DNA from 2 places in the Rathayibacter sp. KR2-224 genome. Region 2 is predicted to be linked to the other one. Evidence: predicted binding sites of a transcription regulator. Region 2 holds the regulator's gene; the other holds the start of a gene.

Region 1 (15,836 bases), on a different contig from region 2:
AAGGAACGTGAGTAGTACCACCACCGCCCCTCCCGCACAGGAACGGAGAGGTCGGTCTCCTGCGTGCGGGAACGGATCTCGTCGAAGATGCGATCCCTGAGCGATGCCAGGTGACCGGTGCGTGCCTCTGTGTACTCGTTCTCCGCCTCCAGATGCGCGATCACCTCGGGATCGTCCTTGTCCCGCAGCCATTCGTAGGGGTCGTCTACGGAGTCGCCGTGGTGCGTTCGCGTGAACGGAACGCGCTTGGCAACGGGAGGCTGCTGCACCGCACGATGTGTCGGGGCGTGCTTTCGATCGGTCACGGATGCTTCTGAGTCGGCAGAGATGCGGCCTGCTGTGGCTTGGGGGTCGGGCATGTCACAACGCTATCCGTCCGGTGCGCATGCCCGGGCGAACGCCGTCATCGTGCGCGGTCGGTAGCGTTGGCGCATGAGCATTCCCGAGCGGCAACTGAACGACGGAACGACCATCCCAGCCATCGGCTTCGGCACCTATCCACTGCGCGGTGGGGAGGCCGAACGCGCCGTCGCCACGGCCATCGAAGCGGGTTACCGGTTGATCGACACCGCGGTGAACTACGGGAACGAGGATGCCGTCGGGCGCGGCATGCGGGCATCCGGCTTCGACCGCTCCCAGCTGATCGTGCAGACCAAGATCCCGGGTCGGCATCACGGCTACGACGAGACCTTGGCCTCATTCGAGCGGTCGCGGAGGACTCTCGACATCGACGTGATCGACGTCTACCTGATCCACTGGCCCAATCCCAGCGTCGATAGGTACGTCGAGACCTTCAAAGCGATGATCGACCTGCGCGACAGGGGCCTGGTGCGCACCATCGGGGTCTCCAACTTCACCGAGGAGTTCCTCACGAGGCTGCAGCGCGAAACGGGCGAGCTTCCCGCCGTGAACCAGGTGGAGCTGCATCCGTATTTCCCGCAGGAGCGGTTGCGCGAGTTCCACGAACAGCACGGCATCGCCACCGAGGCGTGGAGCCCGCTCGGCAAGAACTCTCCGGTGCTGTCCGAGCCGGCGATCGCAGATGCCGCCGCAGCTCACGGCGTGACACCGGCCCAGGTGGTGCTGAGGTGGCACGTCCAGCTGAATTCCGTACCGCTCCCCAAGTCGGGCGGCGTGGAGCGTCAGAACGAGAACATCGACATCTTCGGCTTCGAGCTGAGCGAGGACGAGGTGGCTGCCATCACCGCGCTCGGCAAGCCGGACGGCCGGTTGTTCGGGGGAGACCCGAACCACCACGAGGAGCAGTAGGGCTCGGAAGCACGAAGGCGGGGCCGGGGTTTTCGCCCCGGCCCCGCCTTCGCTATGGAACCGTTTGTGTCCGCTGAACGGATGGACCGATCATGCGCCGATCGGTCTCTCCTGCTTCTCGCGCTTCTCCTCGACGGTCACCGTTGGATGCTCGTTCTCGCTTCCAGAGGCACCGCTGGTCACCGCGATCTTGCGCGGCTTGGCCTGCTCGCTCACGGGGATGGTGACGCTGAGCACGCCATTCGTGTACGTCGCAGAGATGCGTTCGGTGTCGATGCCCTGGCCGAGGCTCAGCTGGCGCAGGAACGACCCGGACTGACGCTCCCGGGTGATCCACTTCACGCCGTCACCGTTCGACAGCGTGCGCTCGGCGCGGATGGTCAGCAGCTGACCGTCGACGTCGATGTCGACCGACCCCGGGTCGATGCCTGGAAGGTCAGCGTTCAGCACATACGTGTCCCCGTCGCGGTACAGGTCCATCGGCATCAGCCTCGGTCCCTGGCCGCCGCCGAACATCGCGCCGGCCAGCCGGTCGAGTTCGCGGAACGGGTCGTAGTTGGTTGCCATGGGTACATCCTCCTTCGTTCGATCCACGATGATTCAAGAGTTGAGCCTAAGCGACTCAACTATGGTCAGATTAGCACTCTAATAGTGAGAGTGCCAACGATGCTTCGGACCATTTCCGTCCGCTCTGCGCGAACCGCGGCGCCCGCCTCTGCCCGGCCTTCCGGGCAGAATGAAGGGATGTCGCAGACGCAGGATGACCGGAACAAGCGTGATGGTGCGGTACAGAACCCGCGCGACATCGCACGAGGGTTCGACGAGCGTGCAGACCACTACGACGAGTCGGCGTTCCATCGGGCGTTGGCCGAGCAGACGGTCGCCTTCGCGGGAATGGACGGCGTGCGCACGGTGCTGGACGTGGCGACGGGCACGGCGCTCGTGCTGCGGGCGATGCCTGCGTCGGTTCGCAAGGCGGGCGTCGACATCTCGCCGGGGATGATCGCCGTCGCTCGCCGGCATCTGCCCGATGCGGAACTCGTCGTGGCGGACGCCTCGGCCGACCTTGCATTCGACGATGCGTCGTTCGATCTGATCACCTGCGTGACCGCGCTCCACCTGCTCCCGAGTCCAGAGGATGCGCTCCGCTCCTGGCGACGACTCCTCGCGCCAGCGGGACGAGTTGTCGTCGGCGGATTTCGTCAGGACGACGCGTCTGACGTTCCGGAGGTGGCGGAGGCGATCAGCCACGGAGCCGAGCGGCGTCCGCATGGAACGCATGACCATCTGCATGCTCGCGTCGGTTCTCCGGACAAGCTACGACGATTGGCCGACGCGACCGGCTACACGATGACCCGTTCCCAGACCTGGGTGAACCGGGACCCGTTCGAGGTGTGCCTCATCGCGGAGTTCGTGCCGGCATCCTGACACGACGCGGCGCCGCCCTTCGGGCGCCCGTAGTGAAGGGCCCGCCCGGAAAGCGGACAGCATGCACTGCGGCCCACGACGCATAATGGCGGGATGATCACGACCGAGTTGGCACGCGAGCTGCGACAGCAGGGCCTGGTATGGCATCCGGCATCCGGCGACGTGTTCGCGATCGACTCCGGCGAGTTCGACGGTGAGACCTTCACGGTGAGCGAGATGACCATCGAGGCACACGAGTTCGACACCGGTACGATCCTCGGGTTCAACGGAACCACCGAATGGGCGCTCGACTCGGTGGCGGTGGAGAAGGCGGTGTGGCTGCCACGTGAAGACCAGTTGCGCTCGCTGCTCGGCGGCACCTTCGTCTCGCTGAGCCGAACGGATGCCGGTGAATATGTCGTGGAGACCGCTCGCGAAGGCGTGCGCGCACGCTTCGAGGCGAGCGACGCGGAGACCGCATACGCGAACGCCGTGCTCGCCTTGATCGCGCAGGCGACCGCGGACACGGCATCCTGATCGGGTTCCTCGCTTAGACGAGGTAGCGATCGCCCGCCCGGGCTCAGCTGACGTGCACGTGCGGCCTGCGCTTGGCATCGCGCTCGGCCTGGCGCAGGACCTCTCTCGTCACGGGCGCCACCTCACCGGTTCCGGTGATGAGGAAACGGAACATGTTCGCGATCGGGTTTCCCTCGTTCCATTGGAAGTAGATCTCTGGAACGATGCCCGTCTCGTCCCTGATCTGCAGTAGCACGGCGGCGATCGTGTTCGGCACGTTTCCGCTCGTGACCTGCAGCACCCGGTAGCCGTGCTTCGCCACGCCCGTCACCTCCAGGTCTTCCTCGAAGTCGGAGGAGTCGCTCGGCAGCACCTCGAGGAAGATGATCGGCGAGCCCTGCGGGATGTGCGCGAAACGTCGCTCGTCTTTGCTCTTCTTGGCGTACTCGCTTGCGGTGTCGCCGTCCGGCTCGTGCGAGATGATGCGGATGGCGCTGAACTCCTCGGCATCTTCGGAGACGAAGCCGGCTGCCGTGAGTCCCAGCCGCACCGATGTGGCGCGCAGCTGGAACGAGCGGCGCACGCGCGAGAGGATCGAGACGGTCAGGATGCCGACAATGAACAGTCCTCCGATGCGAACACCGTCAGGACGCTCGACGACGTTCGCGACCATCGTGTAGGCGAAGACCGCGGAGATGACCGCGAACGCGATCATCCTGCCCTTCTGCCGTTTGCGCATGGCCGAGAGCATCACGGCGACCGATGCCGACGTGATGAGTACCAGCACGCCCGTTGCGTATGCGCCGCCCTGAGCGTCGACGCTCGCATCGAAGACCACGGTGATGAGGTAGGCGATGAGCGTGAACACGACCACGAGCGGTCGAACGGCCTTCGCCCACTGCGGCGCCATGCCGTAGCGCGGCAGGTAGCGCGGCACCAGGTTGAGCAGGCCGGCCATGGCAGAGGCGCCCGCGAACCAGAGGATGGCGATGGTCGAGATGTCGTAAACGGTGCCGAATGCCTGCCCGAGGTATTCGTGGGCGATGTAGGCCAGCGCACGGCCGTTCGCCTGGCCGCCCGGCTGGAATTCCTTCTGCGGAATGAGAACCGTGGTGGTGAAGCTCGACGTCAGCAGGAAGCAGCTCATGATGATGGCTGCCGTGGTCAGCAGCCGTCCGGCTCCGCGGATGCGTCCAGCCGGATTCTCGTCGGTGTCGCCCGGGGCGCCCTTGATCTGCGGCATGACTGCGACGCCGGTCTCGAATCCGGAGAGCCCGAGGGCGAGTTTGGGGAACACGAGCAGTGCGATCCCGGCCACCAGTAACGGGTTGCCGTGCGAGGCGCTGAGCGCACCCCACCAGTCGCGCACCAGGATCGGATGCTCGAAGACGTGCGTTATCGACACGGCCACGACGACCGCGTTGAGCACGAGATAGACGCCGACGAGGATCGTCGCGATCCCGATCGCCTCCGAGAAGCCCATCAGGAACACCGCGCCGAGCAACGTGATGAGCACGAGGGTGATGGGCAGGTTGGCGCCATGGAACCATGCGGGCGCAAACGGGTTCTCGATGGCGTGCGCGCTGGCATCCGCGGCCGACAGCGTGATGGTGATGATGAAGTCGGTTGCTGCGAACCCGAGCAGTACGAGCACGAAGAGCTTGCCGCCCCACCACGGAAGCAGGCGTTCCAGCATGGCGATGGAACCCGAGCCGCGGAAGCTCTCCTTCGCGACCCGCCGATACACGGGCAGGGCCCCTGCCAGCGTGAGCAGCACCAGCACGATCGTCGCGAAGGGCGAGATCAGGCCGGCGGCGAGGGCGGCGATGGCGGGCTGGTAGCCCAGCGTCGAGAAGTAATCGAGACCCGTCAGGCACATCACGCGCCACCAGGTCTGCGGCTTCTCGGCGGATTCGGCATGCGGTCCGGACTTCGGAGCTGCCATGCCTTCCAAGAACCAGGCCCGGAATCGGCCACCCGGCTGTGCGGTTGCGGTCACCCGGCAAGACTATGTGGGCGCGGGGCCGACGATGTACGGCGGCGCCGCGCATAGACATCAATCGCGGCGCAATGCCGCCGAATCGAGTTGACCGGGTCACCTCCGCATGTGACGATCGACGTGGTCTTAACGCGCGGTGCACGACGAGTGAAATCTCTGGATGCGCCGTCCCGGCTCGCCGGGCAGGTGAGGCCGCACCCGTGCCCACTATTCAAGAAAGACGTCGGTGGACTTCACCCTGATCGTCGTGCTGGTGATCGTGCTGGCGCTCTTCTTCGATTTCACGAACGGTTTCCACGACACGGCGAACGCCATGGCGACACCGATCGCCACTGGCGCGATGCGTCCGAAGATCGCTGTCGCGCTCGCCGCGGTGCTGAACCTGGTCGGAGCCTTCCTCTCCACGGAGGTGGCGAAGACCATTTCCAGCGGGCTGATCAAGGAGGGCAGCGGCGGGGTTTTGATCACGCCGACCATGATCTTCGCCGGCCTCGTCGGCGCAATCGTGTGGAACCTCGTCACCTGGCTGTTCGGACTTCCGTCCAGCTCGAGTCACGCGTTGTTCGGGGGTCTGATCGGGGCAGCCATCGTGGGCGCCGGGTTCGGCTCGGTGGACTACGTCGTGCTGCTCGACAAGGTGATTCTGCCCGCACTGCTGTCGCCGGCGATCGCGGGAGTCGTGGCGTTCTCCGCCACTCGCCTCGCCTATGCGATCACCCGACGCTACGACCGGCTGCCGGATGGCCGAGCTGGCTTCCGCTTCGCCCAGATCTTCTCCTCGTCGCTCGTCGCACTCGCGCACGGTACGAACGATGCGCAGAAGACCATGGGCGTCATTACCCTCGTGCTCATCTCGGCTGGAGTGCTCGCACCAGGGTCGAATCCACCGGTCGCCGTCATTGCGGCCTGCGCCTTGGCCATCGCGATCGGTACATACACGGGTGGGTGGCGCATCATCCGCACGCTCGGCAAGGGCCTGACCGACGTGAAACCGGCCCAGGGCTTCGCCGCAGAGACGAGCACGGCCGCGACCATCCTCGCGTCGTCGCACCTCGGATTCGCGCTGTCGACGACACAGGTCGCATCCGGGTCGGTCATCGGCTCGGGCCTCGGCCGCCGCGGCTCCAGCGTGCGATGGGGCACGGCGGGACGGATCGGACTCGGTTGGCTCATGACCCTTCCCGCGGCGGCGGTCGTTGGCGCCGTCACGGCGTTCATCGGCCTGCTCGGGTTCGCCGGGGTCATCATCGACCTGGTCATCGTCGTCGGGGTGATCGTGTTGATCTTCGCCCTCTCCAAGCGCAACAAGGTGTCGGCTCGCAACGCCTTCGAGGGCGTCAACGAGGTCGCCCAGTCCGGCCGTGTCGTCAAGATCCGCAAGGTCAAGCCCAAGAACTCCAGAAGGAGCGTGGCATGAACGGCATCAACTGGATCGCCTTCCTCGCCGTCGCAGGCGCTTCGCTGTTGTCCTCATGCCTGGTCGTCGTGCTCTACTCGCTCGGCCTGCGGATGCTCTCCACGGCGGGCAAGGCGCCGCACGTCACACCGGCTGAGTTCACCGACGCCATCACGATCGTCACGCCGGCGGAGGCCGCGGCCGAGGCGAAGCGGATCAAGAAGGCGGCGGCTCGCAGCCCGCTCACACCGTTCCAGAAGGGGCTGTCGCTGGTCGTGGCCTACAGCTGCTTCACGTTGTGCGCCCTTGTCATCTTGTTCGGCATCTACCTGATCGTGCCCGCGCTGCACGCCCACTGAGTCGCGAAGCAGAGGGTTCCATCGCTCGTTGCGTAGCGACGCCGAGCGACGTTTCACCGTTGGTTGAGTTGCGCCGCGAGGCGACGCGTATCGAAACCCGCCGCGCGGTCTCGCAACCAGGCCCGCTCAGTCCGTTCCGCGCAAGCGGCCGATGGCGTTCATCAGGTGGTAGATCACGATCGCCGCAATGGTGCCGAGCACGATGCCGCTGAGCTGGATCCCGCCCTTCGGGTCTCCGATGGCCCAGGTGAGGTTCCCGACGCCGATGACCAGGGCGACGGCCGCGGTGAATTGATTCTTCGGCTTGGAGAAGTCGACCCGGTTGTCGAGCCAGATCTTGATGCCGACCACGCCGATGAGACCATAAAGGGCGAGTGTCGCACCGCCGAGCACCCCGGACGGGATGGTGTTCAGCACGGCGCCCACCTTGGGCGAGAGGCCGAGCAACACGGCGACGATGCCTGCCACCCAGTACGCGGCAGTCGAGTAGACCTTGGTGGCCGCCATCACGCCGATGTTCTCGCCGTACGTCGTGGTTCCCGAGCCGCCGAAGAAGCCGGCCAACGTCGTCGCGATTCCGTCGGCGAACAGGGCGCGGCCGGTGAGCACGTTCACGTCCTTGCCCGTCATCTGAGCGACGGCGCGGATGTGGCCGACGTTCTCGGCAATCAGCACGAGCACCACGGGCAGGAAGACGGGCAGCAATCCCCAGAGCGAGGCATCCGAGAACGGGTTCCCCGGCAGGGCGAACTTGGGAAGGCCGATCCAGGCGGCCTTGGCGACGGGCGCGAAGTCGACCACGCCGAGCAGCACGGCCGCGAGGTACCCGATGACGACGCCGACGAAGATCGACATGCGCCCGAGCATCCCCCTGAAGAGCACGGTGCAGAGGATGATCGCCGCGAGTGTGATGACGGCGACGAGCGGCGACGTGCTGAAGTTCGTCACGGCCGTCGGCGCGAGGTTGAAGCCGATCAGGGCGACTATGGCGCCGGCGACGATGGGCGGCATGAGGGCATCGATCCAGCCGGTTCCTGTGAGGATCACGATGCCGCCGACGATGGCGAGCAGGATGCCAACGGCGAGAATGCCGAACAGCGCCCCGCCCATCCCATGGCCGGCCATCGCCGCGGTGATGGGTGCGATGAATGCGAACGACGACCCGAGGTAGCTGGGCAACCGGTTGCGCGTGATGAGCAGGAACCCGATGGTGCCAACGCCGGAGAACAGCAACGTTGTCGACGGTGGGAAATGCGTGAGCAGCGGGACCAGGAACGTTGCGCCGAACATCGCGACGACGTGCTGAGCGCCGATTCCGATGGTGCGGGGCCAGCTGAGTCGTTCGTCCGGTGAGACCACGGTGTCGGGCCTTATCGTCTTGCCGTCGCCGTGCACGGTCCACATGGGCGCCATCAGGCCTCATTTCGTCGGTTCGCGGTGGGGGAGAATGGGTAGCGGTCGTCTGCCCGGTCATCCCGGTCGTCCGCGACGCGCGCAGCATTCGTCGCGATGCTAGCGGCACCTGGCAGTTGCCTGACAATATCGTCTCGACCCGCCCCGCACACCCGCAGCTTCGGCCGATCGGAGAGAGCCCCCATGTCCCAGACCGAAACGAAGACCGAGACTCAAGCGCCCGGCCGACTCAACGCCTTCTTCGAGATATCGCAACGCGGGTCGACGTGGTGGCAGGAAGTCCGTGGCGGTCTCGTCACCTTCGTGACGATGGCGTACATCATCGTGCTCAACCCGATCATCCTTTCGGGAAGCAAAGACGTCGCTCATCACACGCTGGCGTTCCCGCAGGTGGCAGCGGTAACAGCGCTCACGGCTGGGGTCATGACGATCCTGTTCGGCCTGATCGCGCGTCTTCCGTTCGCGTTCGCCGCCGGCCTTGGCATCAACTCCTTCCTCGCGGTCAGCGTCGTCGGTCAGGTGACCTGGCCCGAGGCGATGGGGCTCGTCGTCATCGACGGCGTGATCATCGTCATCCTTTCGGCGACCGGGCTGCGGCGGCTCATCTTCGATGCGGTGCCCTACTCCCTGAAGATCGCGATCACCGTCGGCATCGGTCTCTTCATCGCATTCATCGGACTTGTGGATGCCGGCTTCGTCAAGTCGACGGGTGTCGGCTCTCCGCCCATCGGGCTGGGCAGTAACGGGTCGATCGCGACCATCCCCACCGTCGTGTTCGTTCTCACGCTGCTGATCACGGGCATCCTGGTCGCGCGCAAGGTGAAGGGCGCCATTCTGATCGGACTGGTCTCCGGCACCATCCTCGCCGTCGTCGCCCAGCTCATCTGGCACCTGGGAGCGCAGCCGAAGGATGCATCCGGCTGGAACCTCAACGTGCCGCAGATCACGAACTGGGTGTCGCTTCCCGACTTCGGCCTGGTCGGACACGTGAGCTTCGACTTCAGCAAGCTCGGCGTGCTGACCGCGGTGATGCTCATCTTCACGCTCGTCTTCAGCAACTTCTTCGACGCCATGGGCACGATGACCGGCCTGTCGAAGGAGGCAGGACTCGCCAACGACGACGGCACGTTCCCGCGCCTGCGCAGCGCCCTCATCGTTGAGGGTGTCGGCGCCGTGGCGGGCGGTCTCACCTCCAGCTCGTCAAGCACCGTGTTCATCGAGTCAGGTGCAGGCATCGGCGAGGGCGCCCGAACGGGCTTCGCCAACGTCGTCACGGGAGCCCTGTTCCTGCTCGCGATGTTCTTCACCCCGATCGCCCAGATCGTGCCCTCCGAGGTGGCCGCGGCTGCCCTGGTCATCGTCGGCGCGCTCATGATGTCGCAGATCAAGAGCATCGATCTCACCGACTTCACGGTGCTGCTGCCCGTGTTCCTCACGATCATCGTCATGCCGCTGACATACTCGATCGCCAACGGCATCGGCGCAGGCTTCATCGCCTGGGTCGTGGTGCAGGCGTTCGCGGGCAAGTTGCGCACCATCAGTCCGTTGCTGTGGATCGTGGCTGTGGGCTTCGCCATCTACTTCGCACGCGGGCCCATCGAGGCGCTCTTCCACGGCTAGACCTGAGAGGTTCGGCTCACCGAACCTGGTCACTCGACCAGGATTACGATGAGGCATGACTTCTGAGCGGATCGCAGGCATCGTCGCCGAGCGACGCAGGGCGTTCAAGACCGGGCTCACCAAGCCGCTGGCGTGGCGCAGGGAGCAGCTGGCGGGCATCCGTCGCATGCTCACCGAGCACGGGGCAGCCTTCGAGGCCGCCCTGGCCTCCGATCTGCACCGCAGCCCGACGGAGACCCAGCTCGCCGACGTCAACGTCATCCTCGCCGAGGTGGCGCACGCACTGAAGCATCTCAGGGCATGGGCAGCGCCGAAGCGGGTAGCGTTACCGCTCGCGCTTCAGCCGGCCCGTGGTTGGGTCATCCGGGAGCCGCTCGGCGTGGTGCTCGTGATCGCGCCGTGGAACTATCCCATCCAGCTGCTTCTGGGCCCGGTGGTCGCCGCACTGGCTGCGGGCAACGCCGTCGTGATGAAACCGAGCGAACTGGCCCCCGCTACCTCAGCGACGTTCGCGCGGCTGGTGCCGGAGTACCTGGATGCCCGTGCAGTCGCGGTCGTCGAGGGCGCGGTCCCCGAGACCACGGCTTTGCTCGAAGAACGCTTCGACCACATCTTCTATACGGGTGGCGCACGGGTGGCGAGAATCGTCGCGGCTGCGGCAGCCAAGCACCTCACGCCCGTCACTCTCGAGCTGGGTGGAAAGTCGCCCGTGTACGTCGACGACACGGTCGACCTGCAGGCGGCGGCGAAGCGCATCGCGTGGGGCAAGTTCCTGAACGCCGGCCAGACGTGCGTGGCACCCGACTACCTGATGGCCACGCGCGACGTGATCGACCGTATCGTGCCGCTGATCGGGGCGGCCGTGCACGAGTTGTACGGAAGCGACCCGCAGGCATCGGGCGACTACGCGCGCATCGTGAGTCCGGAGCGCTTCGACGCCTTGTCACGCCTGCTGGCGGACGGCGAGGTGGCGTGCGGTGGCCGAACCGATGCGGCCGACAAGTACATCGCCCCGACCGTGCTCACCGGAGTCGCGGAGGACTCAGCGGTCATGTCGGAGGAGATCTTCGGCCCCATCCTTCCCGTCGTCGAGGTCTCTGATGCCTCCGAGGCGATCGGTCGCATCGCCTCGGGTGACAAGCCGCTCGCCCTCTACGTGTTCACCAACGACGAGAAGGTGCGCAAGGCGTTCCTGCGCGGCACCTCGTCAGGAGCGGTCGGATTCAACGCGGCCCTGATCCAGCAGACCGTGATCGGGCTGCCCTTCGGAGGCGTGGGAGAAAGCGGTATGGGCCGCTATCGGGGAGAGGCGGGTTTCACCACGCTGAGCAACGAGAAGGCCGTGCTCAGCAAGCCGCTTGCCCCTGAGTCACTCACCATGATCTTTCCGCCGTACACCAAGCGCGTCGACGGCATCGCGCGCGGGCTGCTGCGCAGGCTCTCCTAAGCAGACGGCAAGGCGGAATGTCCGGAGTCCGGGCGGCCGGACAGCTGTGCGACCGCTCAGGGGATGCCTTTCGACCCGGCGCGTAGAGTCGGAATGCGGGCGCGAGGACGCCTCCGCGGAAAGGCCGAGAAGTCGTGACAGCGACGCAGGAGATCCCCGTTCAGCAGCCCTATTCCGAGATGTCGCCGCCCTCCGGGTGGGAGGCACGCGAGGGCGACTACCGCATCGAGACGGATTCTCTGGGGGAGCGGCGCATTCCCGCCAACGCATATTGGGGCATCCACACCTCGAGAGCGCTCGAGAACTTCCCGATCGCTCACCGCCCGATCTCCGTCTACTCCACATTCGTCGACGCACTGGCGATGGTGAAGCTGGCGGCCGCGAGGGCCAACGCCGAGATCGGCGCGATCGACAAGCACAAGGCCGAATTGATCGAGGCGGCGTGCCAGGAGGTGCTCGACGGTGGTCTGCACGACCAGTTCGTCGTGGGCATCATCCAGGGCGGTGCAGGCACCTCGACCAACATGAACGCCAACGAGGTCATCGCCAACCGCGCACTCGAGCTGGGCGGGTGGAAGAAGGGCGACTACTCGCACATCCACCCGATCGACGACGTCAACCGCAGCCAGAGCACGAACGACACGTACCCGACGGCGCTGAAGATCGCGTTGTCGCTGCTGCTGCGCTCGCTTCTCGACGAGCTGTGGGCGTTGCGCGAGTCGTTCTCACGAAAGGGCGTGGAGTTCAAGCACGTGCTCAAGGTGGGGCGCACGCAGCTGCAGGATGCCGTTCCGATGACTCTCGGACAGGAGTTCCACGGCTTCGCGACCACGCTGGGCGAAGACTACGAACGCCTCAAGGAGACGATCTGGCTGCTGTCAGAGGTGAACATCGGTGCTACGGCCATAGGCACGGGCATCACGGCGGATCCCCGGTATTCGGTCGCCGCCGTTCGGCACCTCTCGCGCATCTCGGGCCTCGACCTCGAGACCGCACCCGATCTGATCGAATCGACCAGCGACGCCGGCGCGTTCATGTCGTTCAGCGGGGCGCTCAAGCGCAGCGCGGTCAAACTGTCGAAGATCTGCAACGACCTGCGCCTGCTCTCCAGTGGCCCTCAAGCCGGTTTCGGCGAGATCAACCTGCCGGCGCGGCAGGCCGGCTCGAGCATCATGCCCGGCAAGGTGAACCCGGTCATCCCCGAGGTCGTGAACCAGGTGGCGTTCAGCATCATCGGAGCGGATGCCACCGTGACCGCGGCGGCGGAGGCCGGCCAGCTCCAGCTCAATGCATTCGAGCCTGTGATCGGCAATTTCCTGCTGCAGTCCATCACGTGGCTGCGCCAGGCGTGCCTCACGCTGCGGGTGAACTGCATCGACGGCATCACGGCGAACGAGGAACGCCTCGAGACCATGGTCGGCTCCAACATCGGCGTCATCACCGCGCTCACGCCGCACATCGGCTACGCCGCGGCCGCGGCCCTCGCGAAGACGGCTCTTCTGACGAATCGCAACGTGGCAGACCTGGTCGTCGAAGCCGGACTCATGCCAAGGGAGCGGGTCACGAAGCTGCTGTCGCCGGCAAGGCTGAGCGGTCTGGAAGCCGTCACGACCTCGATACCCGTGATCTCGGACCACCACCGCAATCCGGACGAGGGTCTGTAGCCGGACCAATCCCGCAGCCGCACCCGTCCCGCGACGAACGCCGGGACCCGGGGGTAGCCGGCGGTCAGATCACCCGGCAGTGGGTGGTGAGCGCGCCGATTCCCGAGCACGACACGGTGACCGTCGCGCCGTCGTGCAGGAACACGGGCGGAGTGCGGGAATATCCGGCGCCGCCCGGGCTCCCTGTGGAGATCAGGGTTCCCGGTTGAAGCGTCGTCGAGCGGGAGAGGAACGCGATCAGTTCCGCGACCGAGCGGACCATTCCCGAGGTGGAGGCATCCTGCAGGAGCCTGCCGTCGACCGTCGTTGCCAGCCACAGGTCCTGCGGGTCGGGGATCTGGTCGGCCGTGACGACGACAGGCCCCGTCGGCGTGAAACCATCGAATGATTTGCACCTCGACCATTGAGCCTCGGAGAACTGCAGGTTCCTCGCGGTGATGTCGTTGACCACGGTGTAGCCGAAGACGTAGTCGAGGGCGTCGACGACGCGCACGTCCCTCGCCGGCCGACCGATGATCACCCCGAGCTCCGCCTCGTAGTCCACTTCGCTCGACAATTCGGACGGCCACGTTGTCGTACCTTCGTGGGCGGAAAGGGAGTTCGGCCACAGCGCGAAGACCGTTGCAGCCTTCTCCACTTTGAGTGCCAGTTCGGCGGAGTGCGCCGCGTAGTTGGCACCGATGGCCAAGACGACGGGAGGACGGAGAACGGCGGACGCGTGCCTCAGCTCCGACACCGGATGCCATAGCCCCGTATCGCTCTCGGCTTGCTCGGACGCACGCTCGAGCCTCGCAGGCAGATCGTCGCCGCGCTCGATGAGTTCCTGGAGGTCGCGGGGCGCATCCTCGATCAGGTCGTCCGCGAACACCGCCCTGTCGGTCACGACCACGGCGAGACGCGCCTCGGAGCCTGCGGACGTTGCCAGGTGCGCGAATCTCACCTCGAAAGGCTATCCCGCTGGGCCGCGGCAACGGGGCGACACCGGGCGGGCGTCCCCGGACCCGTGAGACGGGCGGCAATAAGGTAGACGCGTGTCCATCGATGAGGAGTGCGCCGGCACGTCTCAGGCGCGCAGCGGCGGCGACCGACGCCGTGTGGCAATAGCCGCCGACGCCGCAATCGGCGAGATCGACTGGTCCCTCCCGCCCGACGGGACCGCGGTGGGCGTGTTCGAGGCACCGAGCGGATCCCTCGCAACGTGGAGCATGGGCGATCCGGCTGATCCAGCCGTGGTCCTCGTGCCCGGCGTCACAGGCTCGAAAGAGGACTTCGCGCTGCTCGGTCCCATTCTGGTCGACGCAGGATACAGCGTCGTCAGCTACGACCTCGCCGGGCAGTACCAATCGGCCCAGGCCGGCTCCCACCCTGGAGCTGTCTACGACTACGACCTCTTCGTGAACGACATGCTTGCCGTGCTCGCTTCACGGGGCCCGGCTCACCTGCTTGGCTACTCGTTCGCCGGCTCGGTGGCTCAGCTCGCCGCACTGCGCCGCCCAGACCTGGTGCGCAGCCTCACGCTGCTGACCGCACCGCCCTTGCCCGGGCAGGCGTTCAGGGGCATTCGCCTGATCGGCTGGCTGAGTCGCTTCACCACGGCCCACCAGGGTGCAGGACTGATGATCTGGGGCATCGTCACGAACAAGAACAAGGTCGGTCCCAAGCGCCTGGAGTTCGTGCGGTCCCGATTCGAGTTGACCAGGCGCGGAGCCGTCGACGACGTCATAGGGCTCATGCGGCACACGCCGGATGTCGCCGGTGAATTGCGTGCGACGGACATCCCGGTTCTCGTGGCCACCGGGGAGCACGACCTCTGGCCCGTCGAGTTGCACGCCAGGTTCGCGGAGCGCCTGGGTGCACGGCTTGCCGTCTACCGCACCGGTCATAGTCCGTGCGAAACGGCGCCCCACCAGCTTGCGGCCGACATGCTCGAGCTCTTCATGCGTGCGGAGGGTGCGGCATCCTGACCCGCCGTCACGGCACCGGCGCATCGGCTGTGGCACAAAGCAGCCTGGGTTTACGTCATACGGGGGAGGCCGCGTCGCTCTCGCCGGCCTGCCGCTCGAGCCGGTACTTCTCGCGCTCCTGCCGGATGCGCCATGGCGACGCGTCCGGCCAGTTCACCCGAAACGTGAGGTAGGCCCAGCCGAGCCGACGGCCGAAGGCGCGCCAGCTCGCGAACGGCCGAGCCGAGATGCCCACCCGCAGCGTCTCGTCGACCCTGACGATCACGTCTGGCGGCAGTTGCAGGCTCAGATCCAGATCGTCGTGCACGCGCGGCATCCGGCGGTGCACGCGATCGCGCACCCGCAGCCACACCTGACGCCGCATGGCGAAGTTGGAGCCGAAGATCGGCCCGTTGTCGATCCACAGTCCGACGAACCAGAAGTAGCCGCCGATGTACAGGTTCTCGCCCAGCCAGGTGACGAGAGGATTCCCGTCGTAGAACTCCCCGGGGCCGGTGATCGCTCCCAGCTCGGGCGACACCGTGAACTCGGCCTCGATGTGAGCGAGCCAGTCCGCGGGAGGACGCGAGTCGGCATCCAGCCTCGCGATGATGTCGCCGGATGCCGCGTCATAGCCGGCTGCTGCAGCAGAGAAGATGCCGCGCAGCGGCTCGTACACCACAGTGGCTCCGAGCGCTGCGGCGACTTCGGCTGTCTCGTCGGTGCTGGCATTGTCGACGACGATGATCTCGTCGGCCGGCCGCAGCTGTTCGTTCAACCTGCGCAGGCTCTCCCTGAGCATC
Region 2 (15,836 bases):
GGTCGCTTGCGACGACGCGCACTCCCGGGCGCCGCAGTGCGAGCGCGGCGGCGAGCACTCCGGTGCCGCAGGCCAGGTCGACCGTTATCCGCGCATCGGGGACGGCCTGGTCGAGATGTGCCAGCAGGAAGCGCGTTCCGATGTCGATACGGGTACCGGCGAAGGCGCCGCCGTGGGCACAGACCCAGAGCCCGGGCGGTACATCGGCGTGGAACTGTTTGCGGGGCCAGCCGGCGTCTTCGTCGTGGAGGTCGGGGTCGCTGGCCGAGGAGTCAAGCGACGGAGCGCCGGCCTTCGACCGCGGTGCGCGAACGGTCAGCACGCGTGCCTTCTGCCTGGCGAGCCCGACATCGACCCGCTCGAAGTGCCTGCCGAACACTTCGTTCATGGCCCGTGTCATGTGCTTCTGCATGCCACCAGCAAAGACGGTTACACCCGGATCGGCGTCCGCGGCGAGCATTCCGGCCACTTCGTCGAGAGCGTCGAGGCTCTTCGGCAGGCGTAGCAGCACAACGCGTGCCCTGCGGATGAGTCGGGCATCGAGCGGGTGCGACACGTAAGCATCCTCGAGGCCGAACCGCACCGCGTTGGCGTCGAGAGCGCGCTCGGCGACGACCGGATCCTGGTGCACCCGGATGCCATCACCCTCCGCGCCCCGCTCCCCGCCGCCTCGGGAGAGCAGCTGGGCCGCGGCCAGCGTCAGGCTGCCGAAGGCATCCCCGATCACGACGACGTCCGCGGGCCGGGAGCGAGCGAGTTCGTCTGCGGCGGTGTCGAGAATCAGCCGATCCGCGGCATCCGAGGCGAAGAGGTTGTTGGCCTCATGATCGGGCCAGCGGCGCAGTCGCTCCCATTCGAACTCGGCCATCCGTTCAGCCTAGGTCGGGCTGCACCACAGAGCCCCCGTGGGTACCTCGCCCTACGCCTGCTGCTGCAGCGCGGCCACCCGGTACTTCGCTCCCCGGTGGTCGTCGGGAACGCGGTCGCCCGCGCCGTGCAGCTTGTGGCGCAGCGTTCCCTCTGCATACTCCGTCGGATACGCACCGCGCTCCTGCAGCACCGGGATCACATGCTCGACGATGTCCTCGAACGTGCCAGGCGTGATGACGTAGGCAAGGTTGAAACCGTCGACGTCGGTTTCATCGACCCAGTCCTGCAGGAGATCCGCGATGGTCTCGCCTGAGCCCACGACGAACGGGCCGAGGCCGCCGATCGCGCCGTGCCTCGCGATGTCGCCCACGGTCCACTCGCGACCGTCCGCGTTGTTCTGCTGGAAGCTCGCGACCACCGACTGGATAGCGTTCGACTTCACGTTGCCGATGGGCTCGTCGAGCGCGTACTGCGACAGGTCGATGCCCATCCAGCCGGACATGAAGACGAGCGCGCCCTCCTCGCTCGCATAGCTGAGGTACTCCTCGTACTTCGCCTGTGCCTTCTCGTCGGTCTCGTCGGTGATGACCGTGAGCAGCGTGTAGATCTTGGCGGCGTAACGGTCGCGGCCGGCGGCCTCGAGGGCATCCCTGATCTTCTTCACCGTGGATGACACGATCTGCTTGGTCGGGCCGGCGATGAAGATCGCCTCGGCGTTCTCCGCCGCGAAGCGCACGCCCCGAGAGGATGCGCCCGCCTGGTAGATCACGGGCGTGCGCTGGGGCGACGGCTCCGCGATGTGGATGCCCGGAACGCTGTAGTGCTTGCCCTTGTGCCCGATCGCGTGCACCTTCGCGGGATCCGTGAATATGCCGTTCTCGACATCCTTCACGACCGCGTCGTCTTCCCACGATCCTTCCCACAGCTTGTAGAGCACCTCGAGGTACTCGTCGGCGTGGTCGTACCGGTCGTCGTGCTCCAGCTGATCGTCATGCCCCATGTTGCGGGCGGCCGACGGCAGGTATCCCGTCACGACGTTCCAGCCGATGCGGCCCTTGGTCAGATGGTCGAGCGTCGACATGCGGCGCGCGAACGGATACGGATGCTCGTAAGCGGTGCCCGCGGTGACCCCGAAGCCGAGGTGCTGCGTGACGTATGCCATAGCGGGAATGACCAGCAGCGGGTCGTTGACGGGCACCTGTGCGCCATTGCGGATCGCGGCCTCGTTCGTTCCGCCGTACACGTCGTAGGTGCCGAGCACGTCTGCGATGAAGATGCCGTCGAACCGGCCGCGCTCGAGCAGCTTCGCCAGCTCGGTCCAGTATTCGAGTTCTTTGTAGTGGTCGGCGCGATCTTCCGGGTGCTTCCACAGTCCGGACGTCTGGTGTGCGACGCAGTTCATGTCGAAGGCGTTGAAGCGGATCTGTCGTGGCATCCGTCCATGGTCGCGGACGACGATGTGCTCACCGTCCAGGGCTGCAACATTGCGTCATATGACGTCGGCGGGCCCGTCGGGCCTGCCTGCGGAGGTGCTCGGATGCTTACCGGGCGATCGCGTCGAGCTTCCCCTGCAGCTCCTTGTCGGTGGGCTCGACGAAGTGCGTGCCGTCGGGAAAGACGACGACGGGGATGTTCGTGCGTCCGCTGATCGCGTGCGCCTTGTCGGCCTGCTCCGGGTCAGCCTCGAGGTCGATGTACTCGTAGTCGGCGCCGACCCGGTCGAGCAGAGCCTTCGACCGGCGGCAGTCGCCGCACCAGGCGGCGCCGTACATGGTGACGCGATCGACGGGGGCTTCGGTGAGGTTCTGCGGCATGCTTCCAGCGTAGATCGGCTGCCTCAGCGATGAGTGAGAGCCGCCATCACGCCAGCCGCGCCCTGGCGAGCCCCGCCTCGACAGCAGAGGCGACGACGACCTGACCCGCCGCGGTGGGATGAACGTCGCCGCCCTGCATCAGGTCCGGTCTGCCCGCGAGTGGATTGCCGATGTCGAGGTAGGTGCCGCCGACGGCCGAGACCGCGGAGTCCAGGTCCGTGCCCATCTGATCGAGCTGCGCGGGCAGCCCGTGCTCGTTCCACACGGCGCTCACTCCGACGATCTCAGCGTGCGGCAGCGCACTATGCAGTTCTTCGGCGGCCTCGACCATGGCGACCTTCACCTCGGCCTCGGAAACACCGAGGTCGTTGCTGCTCGCCGAGAGCACGACGACGCCCGGATGCAGCGCGATAGCTTCGCGCACCTGCTCGAGGAATGTGGTGCCGTCGTCGCCCGCGCGTGCGAATCCGTCGCCGTCGGCGGCCAGATTAGTCAACGACCAGCCGTTGTCTTCGGCGATGAGCACCGGCCAGGCCTCATCGGCCTGCAGCCCGTGCCCGTCCATGATCGAGTCCCCGATCGCGACCGCGGTCGAGCGCCCGGTTGGTGCAGCAGCCGCCGGAGCGCCAGCCGAGAGGTAGCCGCCGACGGTCAACGCCACGGTCGCCAGCCCAAGCGCGGGAACGATCATCCGCTTCAGGTTCATAACGGTGAGGTTACGAATCGCAGTGAAGTGGGCCCATTGATTCGGCTATCCGGTTCCTATGACGCGCGCCGTGCGGCCGCCGCAGGCATCCGCTCCTAGACGAGCCGGTGCTTCTCCAGCCGCTCCTCCACCGCCGAGGCGATGACCAGCTGGCCGTCCACATTCGGATGCACGTCGTCGGACTGCATGTAGCCCGGCTTGCCGAGCAAGGGCTTACCGATCTGGATGTAGACGCCGCCGACCGACTTCACCGCCGCTTCCATGTCGTCATCGATCTCGTCGAGTTGCGCGGGCCGCTCGTTCTCGTTCCACACCGGGCTCACGGCGACGATCTTGGCCTTGGGGAGATCGTGCCGAAGAGTGTGCATCGCGGCGATCATCGATTCCTGCACATCGGATTCCGATACGCCCAGGTCGTTGCTACTGCCCGAGATGATGACCACGGACGGGTCGAACTCGACCGCTTCGGCGACCTGGTCGGCGAAGATCGATCCGTCGTCGCCGTGCGTGACGAATCCTGCCCCGTCGGTGGCAAGGTTCGCCAGATGCCACCCGTTGTATCCGGCGAGTACTGCAGGCCACGCCTGACCGGGCTCGAGCCCATGGCCGTCCATGATGGAGTCTCCGATCGCGACGACCGTGGTCGCGTTCCCGCTGGCAACCGGAACCACCGGCTGCGTGTGCACGCCGGCGGCCGCGAACACCGCGATGGCGACCGCGATGCCGCCAAGCACCAAGGCGGCCGCACATGCCGCGAGGGCGGTGGCGGCTGCGGGCATCGGTTTCATGAGCGGGAGGCTACGAGGCAAACTTCTCGGCGCGCTGGATGGCTACGGTCACCGCGGTCACCGATCGAGCGGCCGCCACACGACGACCTGGTTGCTGCGCCGCACGCGCGTGCCTGCCCGCAGCGAGACGACCTCGCCCTCCGATCCGGCGGCGAACACCCGGCGCCCCGGGCGGTTGAGCATCTCGTCGGCGAGCGCCGCCTCGAGTTCGCGCACGCGTTCGCTCAGATGAGTCACCTGGTTTTCGAGCTCGAGCACGCGGCGGATGCCTTCCAGGCTCACGCCCTCCGACCCGAGACGGGCGACCTCGCGCAGCTGCACTACGTCTCGCATGGAGTAGCGTCGCGACCGCCCCGCCGTGCGCCGGGGGCTGACAAGCCCGAGCCGGTCGTACTGCCTCAGCGTCTGCGGATGCATGCCGGCGAGCTCGGCGGCCGCGGTGATCGCGAAGACCGGCGTCGTCTCATCCAGTTCGACCATCATCACGCAACTCCCTCTCCAGCTCTTCTACCCCTTCACGGGCTCGGAGCCGGCATCAGCGCGCCGCGGCCCTTGCCTTCGCGAGCAACTCTTCGCGCGGATTCTCGTTCGGCAGGGTGCCCTCGAACGCCTTCAGGGCATCCTCGCTCTGCTTGCTCAGGTGCGAAGGAACCACCACCTGCACCACCGCGAGCAGGTCGCCGGTCGCCTTCTTCGTGGCGACGCCGCGGCCCTTCACACGAAGCACGCGCCCGCTCGGGGTACCCGGTGCCACCTTGAGCCTCACGATCTCGCCGTTCAGGGTCGGCACCTCGATGGTTGCGCCGAGCGTCGCCTCGGCGAAAGTGACAGGCACGTTGACGCGCAGGTTCACCCCGTCGCGTTCGAACACCGGATGCTTGCGCACCGTCACCGTGAGATACAGGTCTCCGCGCTCACCGCCGTCGGGCGACGGGCGCCCCTTGCCCGGAACGCGGATGCGCTGCTTGTCGCTCACACCTGCCGGGATGCGCACTTTCACCGTCTCGCCATCCACGGTCAGGTGCACCGTCTCACCGGTGACCGCGGTCTGGAAGTCGATCGTGGTGGACGCCGAGACATCCTGTCCCCGGGTCGGGCCGCCGTAGCCCCGGAAGCCGCCGCTGGTCTGGCCGAATCGGCCACTGCCGAACAGGCCGCCGAGCAGATCGTCGTACTCGCCCTGCTGGAACGTGTAGGACTGCCCGCGGTTGCCCTGTCCGAACATGCTGCCGAAGACATCCTCGAAGCCGCCTGCCCCTGCGCCGCCGCCGGGCGCCGTGAACCGGGCGCCCGATCCCATGGCGCGTATCTGGTCGTACTCCTTGCGCTGCTCCTCGTCGGAGAGCACCGAGTACGCCTCGCTGATCTCCTTGAACTTCGCCTCGGCCTGGGCGTCACCCGGGTTGGAGTCTGGGTGGTACTGGCGGGCGAGCTTGCGATACACCTTCTTCAGCTCGGCCTGCGAGGCGTCTTTGGAGACGCCGAGCACCTTGTAGAAGTCCTTGTCGAACCAGTCCTGACTTGCCACCCGGCACCTCCTTCCACAATTCTGTTGTCTTCGCTCGCGTGTCCGCGCCACGTTGCCGCAACTGCGCCACACAATCCGGCGCAATTGCCACGAAGTGGCGCGGACACGCTGAGGTTCGGTCTACTACTCCGGAACCGCCACGACCACCTTGGCCGCGCGCACCAGCGTCGAACCGAGCGTGTAGCCCACCTCGACAACCTCGACGACGGTCGCCTCCGTCACCTCTGGCGACGTCTTCTGGAAGATCGCCTCGTGCACGTTGTGGTCGAACGGCTCGCCTGGGGCACCGAACGGCTGGAGTCCGAGCTTCTCGGATGCCGCGCGCAGCTTGCCCGCGATGGTCGCGAACGCGGTGTCGGCCTCGAGGTCGCCGTGCTTCTCGGCCCGGTCGAGGTCGTCGAGCACCGGCAGGATGGCCTTCGCCGTGTCGGCGACCGCGCGCTCGCGCTCGGCCTCACGGTTGGCTTCAGTGCGCTTGCGGTAGTTCGCGTACTCCGCTGTCACCCGCTGGAGGTCGGCGAGCCGCTCGGCCGCCAAGTCCTCTGCGCTGGACTGACCGGAGAGGAAGTCGAGGTCGGCGTCGGAGAGGGATGTCTCGACATCCGGTCCCTCGTAACCCTCGCCGGTATCCACGACCTGCTCGTGCTCGAGGCCGGCTTCGCTCCCTGAGCCGGCGGAGCGAGTCGAAGGGTCGGACCCTTCGACTCCGTGCTCCGCACTCCCCTCGGGGACCTGTGGCGCATCGCCATCCGGCCGACGAACCTCGCCCGTTTCGGGGTCGATCCGTCGCTTGTCGCGGATGACCGGCTCCTCCGGCTCTTTCGATTCGTCGTTCTGTGCCATGACTACTTAGCCTGCCCTGAGCTCTTCTCGTCCTCGTCGTCGACGACCTCGGCATCCACCACGTCCTCCTCCGGGTTCGGCACCTCGCCGTTACCCGGGTCGGCCACGTTCGGGTCGCCCTGCTGCCCCTGCGACTGCGCCGACTGGTAGATCGCCTCGCCCAGCTTCTGTTGGCTCGAGGTGAGCTTGTCGTACGCCGTCTTCACGGCCTCGTCGTCCTCGCCCGCCAGAGCGGACTTCAACGCGTCCACGTCGCCCTGAACGTCGGTCTTGACGTCGGCGGGCAGCTTGTCCTCGTTGTCCTTGATGAGCTTCTCGATCGAGTAGACGAGCTGCTCGGCCTGGTTGCGCGTCTCGGCGGACTCGCGGCGCTTCTTGTCTTCGGCGGCGTGCTCCTCCGCCTCGCGAACCATGCGCTCGATGTCGTCCTTCGGCAGGCTCGAGCCGCCGGTGATCGTCATCGACTGCTCCTTGCCAGTGCCCTTGTCCTTGGCGGACACGTGCACGATGCCGTTCGCGTCGATGTCGAACGTGACCTCGATCTGCGGAATGCCGCGCGGAGCCGGCGCGATGCCGGTCAGCTCGAACGTGCCCAGGGGCTTGTTGTCGCGCGTGAACTCGCGCTCACCCTGGAAGACCTGGATCGCCACGGACGGCTGGTTGTCGTCGGCCGTGGTGAAGGTCTCGCTCCGCTTGGTCGGAATGGCCGTGTTGCGCTCGATGAGCTTGGTCATGATGCCGCCCTTGGTCTCGATGCCGAGGCTCAGCGGAGTGACGTCGATGAGCAGCACGTCCTTGCGCTCACCCTTCAGCACACCGGCCTGCAGGGCGGCGCCCACGGCGACGACCTCATCGGGGTTCACGCCCTTGTTGGGCTCCTGGCCGCCGGTCTCCTGCTTCACGAGCTGGGAGACCGCAGGCATACGGGTCGAACCACCGACCAGCACGACATGCGCGATGTCGGAGACCTTGATGCCGGCCTCCTTGATGACGTCCTGGAACGGCTTCTTCGTGCGGTCGAGCAGGTCGCTCGTCATCTGCTCGAACTGGGCACGCGACAGCGTCTCGTCGAGGTTCGCCGGTCCGTTCTCGGTCAGCGAGAGATACGGGAGCTGGATGCTCGTGCTCATCGAGCTCGACAGCTCCTTCTTCGCCTGCTCGGCCGCCTCCTTGAGGCGCTGCAGCGCGATCTTGTCGTTCGAGACATCCACACCCGTGGTGTCCTTGAACTTCTTGATCAGCCACTCGACGACCCGCTGGTCCCAGTCGTCGCCACCGAGCCGGTTGTCACCGGCGGTCGCGCGCACCTGAATGGTGGAGAAGTCGTCGTCCTTGCCCACCTCGAGCAGCGACACGTCGAACGTTCCGCCACCGAGGTCGAAGACCAGGATGAGCTCGTCTTCCTTGCCCTTGTCGAGGCCGTACGCGAGCGCGGCTGCGGTCGGCTCGTTGATGATGCGCAGCACGTTGAGGCCCGCGATCTCACCGGCCTCCTTCGTGGCCTGACGCTCGGCGTCGTTGAAGTATGCGGGAACCGTGATGACGGCATCCGTCACGGAGTCGCCCAGGTACTGCTCCGCGTCGCGCTTGAGCTTCTGCAGGATGCGCGCCGAGATCTCCTGAGGCGTGTACTGCTTGCCGTCGATCTCCTTCTTCCAGTCGGTGCCCATGTGGCGCTTGACCGAGGTGATCGTGCGGTCGACGTTCGTGACGGCCTGGCGCTTTGCGGTCTCACCGACCAGCACCTCGCCGTCCTTTGTGAATGCCACCACCGACGGGGTGGTGCGGAATCCCTCCGCGTTGGCGATGACGACCGGCTCGCCGCCCTCGAGGACGGAGACGACGGAGTTCGTCGTTCCCAGGTCGATACCTACTGCACGTGACATGTGTTCTGTTTCCCTTCCTCGGGCGCACCTCACGTGCACCCTGATGGCCCGGCGCCTTCTGCGCCCGCGGCCGAAGCCAGTGGAGCGAAACCCCTCGAATCGCTCCTGCACCGCACGCTCGGCGGCGAAATCGAAGCGACCCGAGAGTTGAGTCTCGCAGGCTCAACTTATGCCAGCGCTGGATGCCCTGTCAAGCGGCGACCCGTAAAGTTGAGCTCACTCATATCAACTTCGGAGGATCGAGTGCTATTCCCTCCGTCGGCGTCTGCGAGCCTGGGCAAGCGCTACGTCAAACGCTGGACGGGGTGCTCGGCGTGTGCGGATCTGATCGCGCCGCGACGTAAAAACACACGAGATAGCAGCACATCGCCAGTGCCCACAGGGTCGACATGATCATCGAGCTGACGTCGAGGCCATAGATGACGAAGCTCGCGCCGTTGAACCCGGCCCCGAGCACCGCGAGTGCGCCGACGACGGATGCTGTGGCATACAGGGCGCTACGTGGCCTGAGCATCCAGAGCAGGTTCACGAGAGCTCCGGCCGCCAGCACGAGCCCGAGCACCGCGTGAGCCACGAGCCACGGCTCACCGTGCGGAATCAACCACGCGAGCGAAGCCACCACACCGGAGAAGTAGTCTGACGCCTGCGCACCTGGATGATGAGCCGGTACGGTCACGAACAAGTTCGCAATCATGCCCAACACGAACTGCGCCACGAGTGCCAGGCACACTACGAGGTTGACCGCGAGCAACCGCATGGAACCATTGTCGCCGCTCAGTAGGTGACGCCGCCTGGAAGGACGACGGGCGGCCGCGGTGTTCGATTGAAGTCGAAGTCGGCCGCGATGTTCCCGAGTTCGGGGTTCTTCTCTCGAACATCTGGTCGCGGGTCCGGTCTGCCATCGGTCGCGGGGTCGAGGCGTTGCCCGTGCAGAAAGTCGTCTTCGATGAACTTGACGTAGGCATCGTGGCTGAGGGTCTGGTGGTCGATGTATCCGGTTCGGGCGTAGGGGCTGATCACGATTCCCGGTACGCGCAGGCCGTAGCCGTTCTGGTCCACTACCGGAGGATTCACGTGATCGTAGAAGCCGCCCCAGTCATCCCAGGAGAGGAAGATCGCCGTGCTCGACCAGTCCGGACTCTTCATGACGGCATTCACCAATCCGGTCACGTACGCCTGGCCTGTACTGACCTTCGCCGGGGGATGCTCGCTCACCTGACCGCTCGGATCGATCCAGGTCACCGCGGGCAGCGTTCCAGCCTTGGCGGCCGAGTAGAACTTCGTCAGTGACTGGATGTTCCCCAGCTGCCCGTCCTGCTTCACGGTGTCGAAGTAGGGGAGCGGGTTCCAGATCCCGGGCGTCTTGGCGTTCTGCTTGACCGGCGCGCACGTCATGGCCGAGTCATCCTCGCAGTCCGGTTCGGTGCCGTTGAACACGTAGTAGCCCCACGAGACCTTCTGCTTATGCAGAAGATAGGTGAGATCGGTCCACGCGTAATCAGGTGGTGCGAGGGCGTTGGATGCCGCGATCAGTTTCTGCTTGAGTGCGTCGGGCAGCGTCGCCTTGTCCACCGCTGCCTGGCACGCTGACAGCGAGTCGGCGGCCGAGCAGTGCTGCTGGATCAGTGCGTGCAGCTGTGCCGCGACATCGGGGGTGATGCCGATCTTCGTCAACTGAGTCTGGCAGGCAGGCTTCGCCATGCCCCCACGACATGCACCGATCAGGTTCTTCTTCACGGCGCCACCGAAGTCTGGAGGGTTGCCGGGGTTCTGCAGTTCGTTGACGCAGCTCTGCGGGTCGCCGGCCTTGCTGCATTTGGCCGACCACTCGGACACCATGTACAGGTGCGAGGGCAGACTCCACGACGCGTTCGACTCGAAGAGGTGGTCGTCGAGGACGAAGTCCTTCGCGTAGGACCAGTAGTTCGGGATGTCCGCACCCGTCTTGTAACCCATGACGTCCGTCTGTGTCCCGCCTGCGCATGACGGCGCGTTCGGGGCGCATTTCGTCTTGGCCTGCTCTGCTTGACCGACGAAGCCGTCCATCTTGCCGGCGTCGACGTCGGCCGTCGCGTTGGTCGCCCCGTGTGGTCCGCCCGAGTTCACATCCGCCGGGTCGTGGTACGGCTTGTCGCACGAGTTCCTGGCAGGGTCCGGAACACAGACGCTGGGCGATCCGTTCGCCATAGGGATGCCGTCGGCGCCGGGAAATGTTCCGAAGTAGCTGTCGAACGACCGGTTCTCCTGCATGATCACCACGATGTGCTTGATCTTCGAGATACCCGATTCGATACCCGTCCCCGGTGCACCGGATGCGGGCGCACCGGCTGCCTGCCCTGCACCGAGCGCGCGCACTGCGGCCAGATCCGAACGCACTCCGAAGACCACCCCTAAGGTGACCGTCAGCACGACCAGCGCGGTCACGACAACAGCCGCCGTGACCGCCAGGACACGGCGCGACCGCGTCCACTTCTTCAACGACGATCGCCGCGACCGAGACGGATTGGGCATGCGCCAACGATGCTCCGGCCACGACATCCCTGGATCAGAGTTGTGTAACGGATCTGTCAAGACTCCCTGAACCTGCTCATGCGCAGGGTGCTCCGTGCGGGCCGCGTGTAGGCATCCGCTCGCGGGGTCGGCCGGGGATACGGTGTTGCGATGAGATGGCGCCGTCTGCTCGCATTCGCCATCGACTGGTGCTGCATGCTCGGCTGGGTTGCGGTCGTTGCAGCAGTGGGCATCCCGCTGTACTCGACGGGGATGCTCGACGTCACCGGCGTGCTGGCCCAGAACCTCGTCGGACTCACTGTGGTGGTGCCGATCGTCGTGGCAGCGGCCTGGTGCGAGTCGCGTTCCCGCGCGGCAACCCCGGGCAAACGCGCGTTCAGGCTCACCGTCGTACATGGCGATGATGTCGGCCGGGGGCGGCCGACCTTCGCGCGAGCCCTACTACGGAACGTCCTCAAGCTCGGGATTCCCTGGGCGATCGCCCACGCTGCCGTGTTCGCTCTCGTCGACACGTCGGCATCCGGACCGATTCCCGGGTGGGCGCTGTGGCTCTTGGCGGCAGCCTACGTTCTGCCCCTGCTTTGGCTGATCTCGCTTTTCACTCCGACCGGGCGCACCGCATACGACCGACTGAGTTCGACGCGGGTGGGTCTCACCCTCGCTCGCGCTCACCAGGGATCTCCTGACCGACAGCCCCTAGCCTGACCGGATGCGCAAACTCGACTGGGGTCATCGCAACATCCGCGATCTCGGCGGGCTGCCTACTCCGCTGTCGCCAACGGGAGCCACGCTTGCCGGCCGTGTCGCCCGTGGCCCCCGGCGCGAACTACTCACCCACGACGGATGGGCGGCGGCCTCCGCATGGGGGCTGCGGTCGATCGTCGACCTCCGCAACGACGATGAGCTCGGCAGACGGCCCGGTGATCCCGTCGCGGAGCCGCCCGTGCACGTCTCCATCGTGCTCAGTCCCACGGAAGACCAGGAGCATCCGGAGTTCCGGTCGGTCTGCATGCCCATCCTCGATTCCCCGGAGTACTGGCAGCACAACGTGCGCATCCTCCCCGGGCTGGTGCGCGACGCCCTTCTGGCAATCGCGTCGTCCGCTCCAGGTGTACTCGTGCACTGCTCGGCCGGCCGCGACCGTACGGGCATGATCAGTTCCCTGCTGCTCGCGAATGCGGGCGTCGACGCCGACGACGTTGTCGCCGACTACGCGGAATCCGTGCGCGCAATGGCGGGAACCGCGGCCCACGGTGGGCCGACGCTCGACCGTCAGGCGTCCTGGACACCTGCGCAGGTGGACACGTGGCTGAGCGACGTCGAGCCGCATGTCCGCGACCTGGTGGCCGACGTCGACGTCGTGTTCGCGCGACTCGAGCTCGAGCCGGATGCCCGTGAGCGGCTTCGAGCCCTGCTCACCGAGCCGGAACTCGGCTAGGCCCACCGCACGCGCGTCGGCACCTCGGGCAGGCCGACGCAAGCAGCCGTTTTCAGGACATGGGCGCGCCCGTCGACACAGTGTGGTCGCCGCCCCGACTGTCCTGAATTGCGGTTGCCGGCCCTCCGGGCCACTTCGCGGATTGCGGGCACACCGGCGCGCTGAGCCCTCCACCGAGCAGGATTCGCCCGCCACAATCCACAGGGCTCACGATCCGCAGGGCGCACGATCCGCAGGGGCTCACGCCACGCGCAGCCTCCTGCGCGCCACTACGCCGCCGAGCACGAGGGCAAGACCCGCGACGCCCCACAGAAGGGCGATCACTCCCGCCTGAACGGCGAGGCCCACGTCGCCGGAGATAGCCGCGCGAAGCACGCCGAGCGCTGGCGAGGTCGGCAGCGCGGCGGCGATTCCGAGCATCGCAGGCGGCACGGAGGATGCAACGCCCACGGCGAGCGCGACCACCGCGATCAGCAGACCGATGGCGCGGCCGGCCGCGCCCAGCGCAGCAGCGAGTCCCTGGTTGACGACGGCGAAGACCGCCCCGAGCACGAGTGACGCGACGACATAACCGGCCCAGACCCCCGGCGCAAGGCCGAGGCCGATCAACACGACGGCCGAGAGCAGCGCCCCTTGACCGGCACCGAGCGCAGCGGTGACACCGGCCGTCTGGAGGGACAAGCGCAACGACGACGCGTTGGTCAGCAGCCGCGACTCCGGAACGGGCTTGCGCACCAAGGTGAGAACGAGCGCGCCGAGCCACAGTGCGAGCACCGTGAAGAGCGGCGCAGCCTGAACGCCGGACGGTGCCGACCGCGGATCGATCACCACGGGCTGCGATGCCGCCTCGGACAGCACCTGAATGTCGGAGTCGGAGTACGACGGAATCTTCGGTACGGCCTGGGCCAACCCGGTAGCGAGCTGGTCGGCGCCCGTGCTCTCCTGCTCTGCACCGCCCACGAGACTGGATGCGCCGCCGGCCAGGGACGACGCGCCTGAGGATGCCTGCCCGATTCCGTCAACGAGCTGCGGCATCCCTGCTGCGAGTTGATCGGCACCGGTCGCCACCTGGTCGGCACCGGATGCCAGCTGAGCGGCCGCCGACGCGGCTCCCTGCAGCTTGGTGAGCGCCGCCGTGACCTGATCGCAGAGCACGCCCGGGTGCTGGCAGATCTGCGTGACGACATCCGCCAGCGATGAGACGGCGTTGTCGAGCGCGCCGGAGAGGGCGTCGTTTCCCGAACTCACCTGGGCAGCACCCGCTGCGAGCTGCGCGGCCTGGCTCGGAAGGCTCGCCGAAGCCGAGGCGAGGGAATCGAGGCCGGACGCGAGCGAGTCGGCGCCCGACGAGACTTGCTGGGCTCCCGAAGACACGGAGTCCGCCCCGCTGGCCACCTGGTCGGCGCCCGTGGATGCCTGTGCGATCTGATCGTGCACCGAATTGAAGCCCTGGTACACGCCCTGCAGGTACTGGTCGATGATCTGCCGGTTCAGCTGGGCCGCCGCGTTCGCCGTGACCGCCTGCACGAGCGCCGGATCCAGTAGGGCAGCCGCCGGGCTCGTCTCGACCTGCACGAGAGTCTGTACAGCGCTCTGCGCGGTGCCCGACAAGGTTCCGATCGACGTGGAGAACGACGAAGGGATGGTCAACACGGCCGCGTAGTGCCCGTCTGCCAGTCCGTCGGCCGCATCCTGATCGTTCGTCAGCACCCAGTCGAAGTTGGAGCCCACGCGGGTCGGCTGCGTCGGAGTACTCGTCGATGGCGCGGTTCCGGCGATGAGGCCTGCCGCGAACTGGCGGCCGAGTGGACTGGTGGTGCCGTTGATGGTGATGGGCACGTCGTCGTTGACGATCGCAGCGCTGACTCTGTCGAGGTGCAGCGCGGGCGTCGCGAGCCCCCACATGAGCAGCAGTCCCATTACGAGAGGCAGCACGACCACCGCAACGAGCAAGGCGATGCCTGGCCGTTCGGAACCCGACCTCGCAGACAACGGATTCGAGGTCATGTCACTCAACTCCCGCCGCGATTGGTTCGATGGCCGGGGCGAGCACCTGGCCGCCGACTGCCACCTCGTATGTTTCGGCCGGTCCGACGATGTCCCACACATCCGCGTCCGGCGCGCAGGAGGCGACCAACGTGACGGTACGGCCGCGGACATCCGTGCCGCTACCAAGGCCGCCCGCAGCCTCGCGTCCGGCCGTGAGTTCGTCCGCGACCGCCGCACGCTCGTGCGCATCGCCCAGGGTGTCGAGGTCGCACAGGCCGATCACTTCGACACCGGAAGCGAGCGCCCTGCGCACATCGCGCGCCGGCGAGTCCGACCCGCCCGTGCGAATCAGGCAGGACAGCCTGCGAACCGCCGCCGTTCGCGTCGGCAGCACCAGCCCCGCGACCTTGAGCGTGCCGGATGCCAGGGGGTAGCGCCCGCAGACGGCCGCGACGAACGCGGCGCTCGCCTCTCGGTCGCTCGAGCGCACGAGCAGCACTCCGCCTCGAGGCACCAGCACGTCCACTCCTTCGACGAGATCCAGACCGCCCCGGGTGAGCGTCACCCCCTCTGCCGCGATCGCCATGGGCTCCCCCTCTGGCCAGCCTGCGAGTGAGAGCTCGAGCGCGATCCCCTCGCCTTCCGCGTCGAAGCGCGGCAGCACGCGCTCCACGCCGCGCGGCATCCACCACGCGTGCCTGCCGAACAGTGTGAGCACGGCGGGAATGAGCGTCATGCGCACGATGAACGCGTCGATGGCCACGCCGACGGCGAGCCCGAGAGCGATCGGCTGGATGGATGCGTCGCCCTCCGGCACGAAGGCCGCGAACACCGCGAACATGATGATCGCCGCGGCCGTGACCACGCGCGCCGAGCCGAGGAAACCCTCTCGGATCGCCTGGTGCGCATCGCCGTGGTGCACGTAGTCCTCGCGCATGCGGCTCACGAGGAAGACCTCGTAGTCCATGGCCAGGCCGAACAGGACTCCCATCAGGATGATGGGCATGAAGCTGATGACGGAGCCGAGGGATGCCACGCCGAGCGGCCCTGCGAGCATTCCGTTCTCGAAGACAAGGCTCGTGACCCCGAACGCCGCGCCGATGGAGAGGAGGTACCCGAGCGCCGCCGTGACGGGCACGACGACGGAGCGGAACACCATGGCCAGCAGCACGAGCGACAGCCCGACGACGAGGATTCCGAACGGCAGCAGGGCTTGCGCCAATCGCGCAGACACGTCGATGCCGGCCGCCGTGTAGCCGGTGACGGAGAGGTCGACCCCATACTCCTTCTGAAACTCGTCGTGCATGCCCCGAAGGCGGGCCACCAGGTTCTGGGTGGCTTCGGAATCCGGGGAACCGTTCGGAATGACCTGCACGATTCCGGTGTCTCCGGCCTGGTTCGGCGTCGACAGCGGAACGGCGACGACGCCCGGCACCTTCGCGATGCTCGCGCCGAGGTCGTTC

What was found. Region 2 encodes HspR, which represses chaperone genes until heat shock. Its sites were predicted from a motif close to AAGTTGAGTCNNNNNGACTCAACTT; they were not measured.
Positions count from the first base shown of each region.
Region 1: ACO2Q7_RS15415 (Hsp20/alpha crystallin family protein) is a predicted target of HspR. The motif match lies at 1,874-1,898, and genes of this name have one in related genera.

Region 1 is NZ_JBMSEB010000003.1:77,462-93,297, reverse strand. It holds gene ACO2Q7_RS15425 (S9 family peptidase) at 1-359, opposite strand, end outside; gene ACO2Q7_RS15420 (aldo/keto reductase) at 433-1,269, shown strand; gene ACO2Q7_RS15415 (Hsp20/alpha crystallin family protein) at 1,360-1,836, opposite strand; gene ACO2Q7_RS15410 (class I SAM-dependent methyltransferase) at 2,014-2,697, shown strand; gene ACO2Q7_RS15405 (hypothetical protein) at 2,791-3,213, shown strand; gene ACO2Q7_RS15400 (amino acid transporter) at 3,257-5,137, opposite strand; gene ACO2Q7_RS15395 (inorganic phosphate transporter) at 5,418-6,608, shown strand; gene ACO2Q7_RS15390 (peptidase) at 6,605-6,946, shown strand; gene ACO2Q7_RS15385 (uracil-xanthine permease family protein) at 7,073-8,359, opposite strand; gene ACO2Q7_RS15380 (NCS2 family permease) at 8,543-9,979, shown strand; gene ACO2Q7_RS15375 (aldehyde dehydrogenase family protein) at 10,035-11,426, shown strand; gene ACO2Q7_RS15370 (aspartate ammonia-lyase) at 11,606-13,090, shown strand; gene ACO2Q7_RS15365 (fumarylacetoacetate hydrolase family protein) at 13,155-14,030, opposite strand; gene ACO2Q7_RS15360 (alpha/beta fold hydrolase) at 14,122-15,054, shown strand; gene ACO2Q7_RS15355 (glycosyltransferase family A protein) at 15,110-15,836, opposite strand, start outside.
Region 2 is NZ_JBMSEB010000001.1:2,165,279-2,181,114, forward strand. It holds gene ACO2Q7_RS09880 (class I SAM-dependent methyltransferase) at 1-868, opposite strand, end outside; gene ACO2Q7_RS09885 (LLM class flavin-dependent oxidoreductase) at 920-2,305, opposite strand; gene ACO2Q7_RS09890 (glutaredoxin family protein) at 2,412-2,684, opposite strand; gene ACO2Q7_RS09895 (SGNH/GDSL hydrolase family protein) at 2,731-3,390, opposite strand; gene ACO2Q7_RS09900 (SGNH/GDSL hydrolase family protein) at 3,486-4,178, opposite strand; gene ACO2Q7_RS09905 (heat shock protein transcriptional repressor HspR) at 4,236-4,658, opposite strand; gene ACO2Q7_RS09910 (DnaJ C-terminal domain-containing protein) at 4,714-5,706, opposite strand; gene ACO2Q7_RS09915 (nucleotide exchange factor GrpE) at 5,830-6,549, opposite strand; gene dnaK (molecular chaperone DnaK) at 6,552-8,435, opposite strand; gene ACO2Q7_RS09925 (hypothetical protein) at 8,725-9,192, opposite strand; gene ACO2Q7_RS09930 (alkaline phosphatase family protein) at 9,210-10,946, opposite strand; gene ACO2Q7_RS09935 (RDD family protein) at 11,097-11,651, shown strand; gene ACO2Q7_RS09940 (tyrosine-protein phosphatase) at 11,656-12,384, shown strand; gene ACO2Q7_RS09945 (YhgE/Pip domain-containing protein) at 12,625-14,391, opposite strand; gene ACO2Q7_RS09950 (MMPL family transporter) at 14,393-15,836, opposite strand, start outside.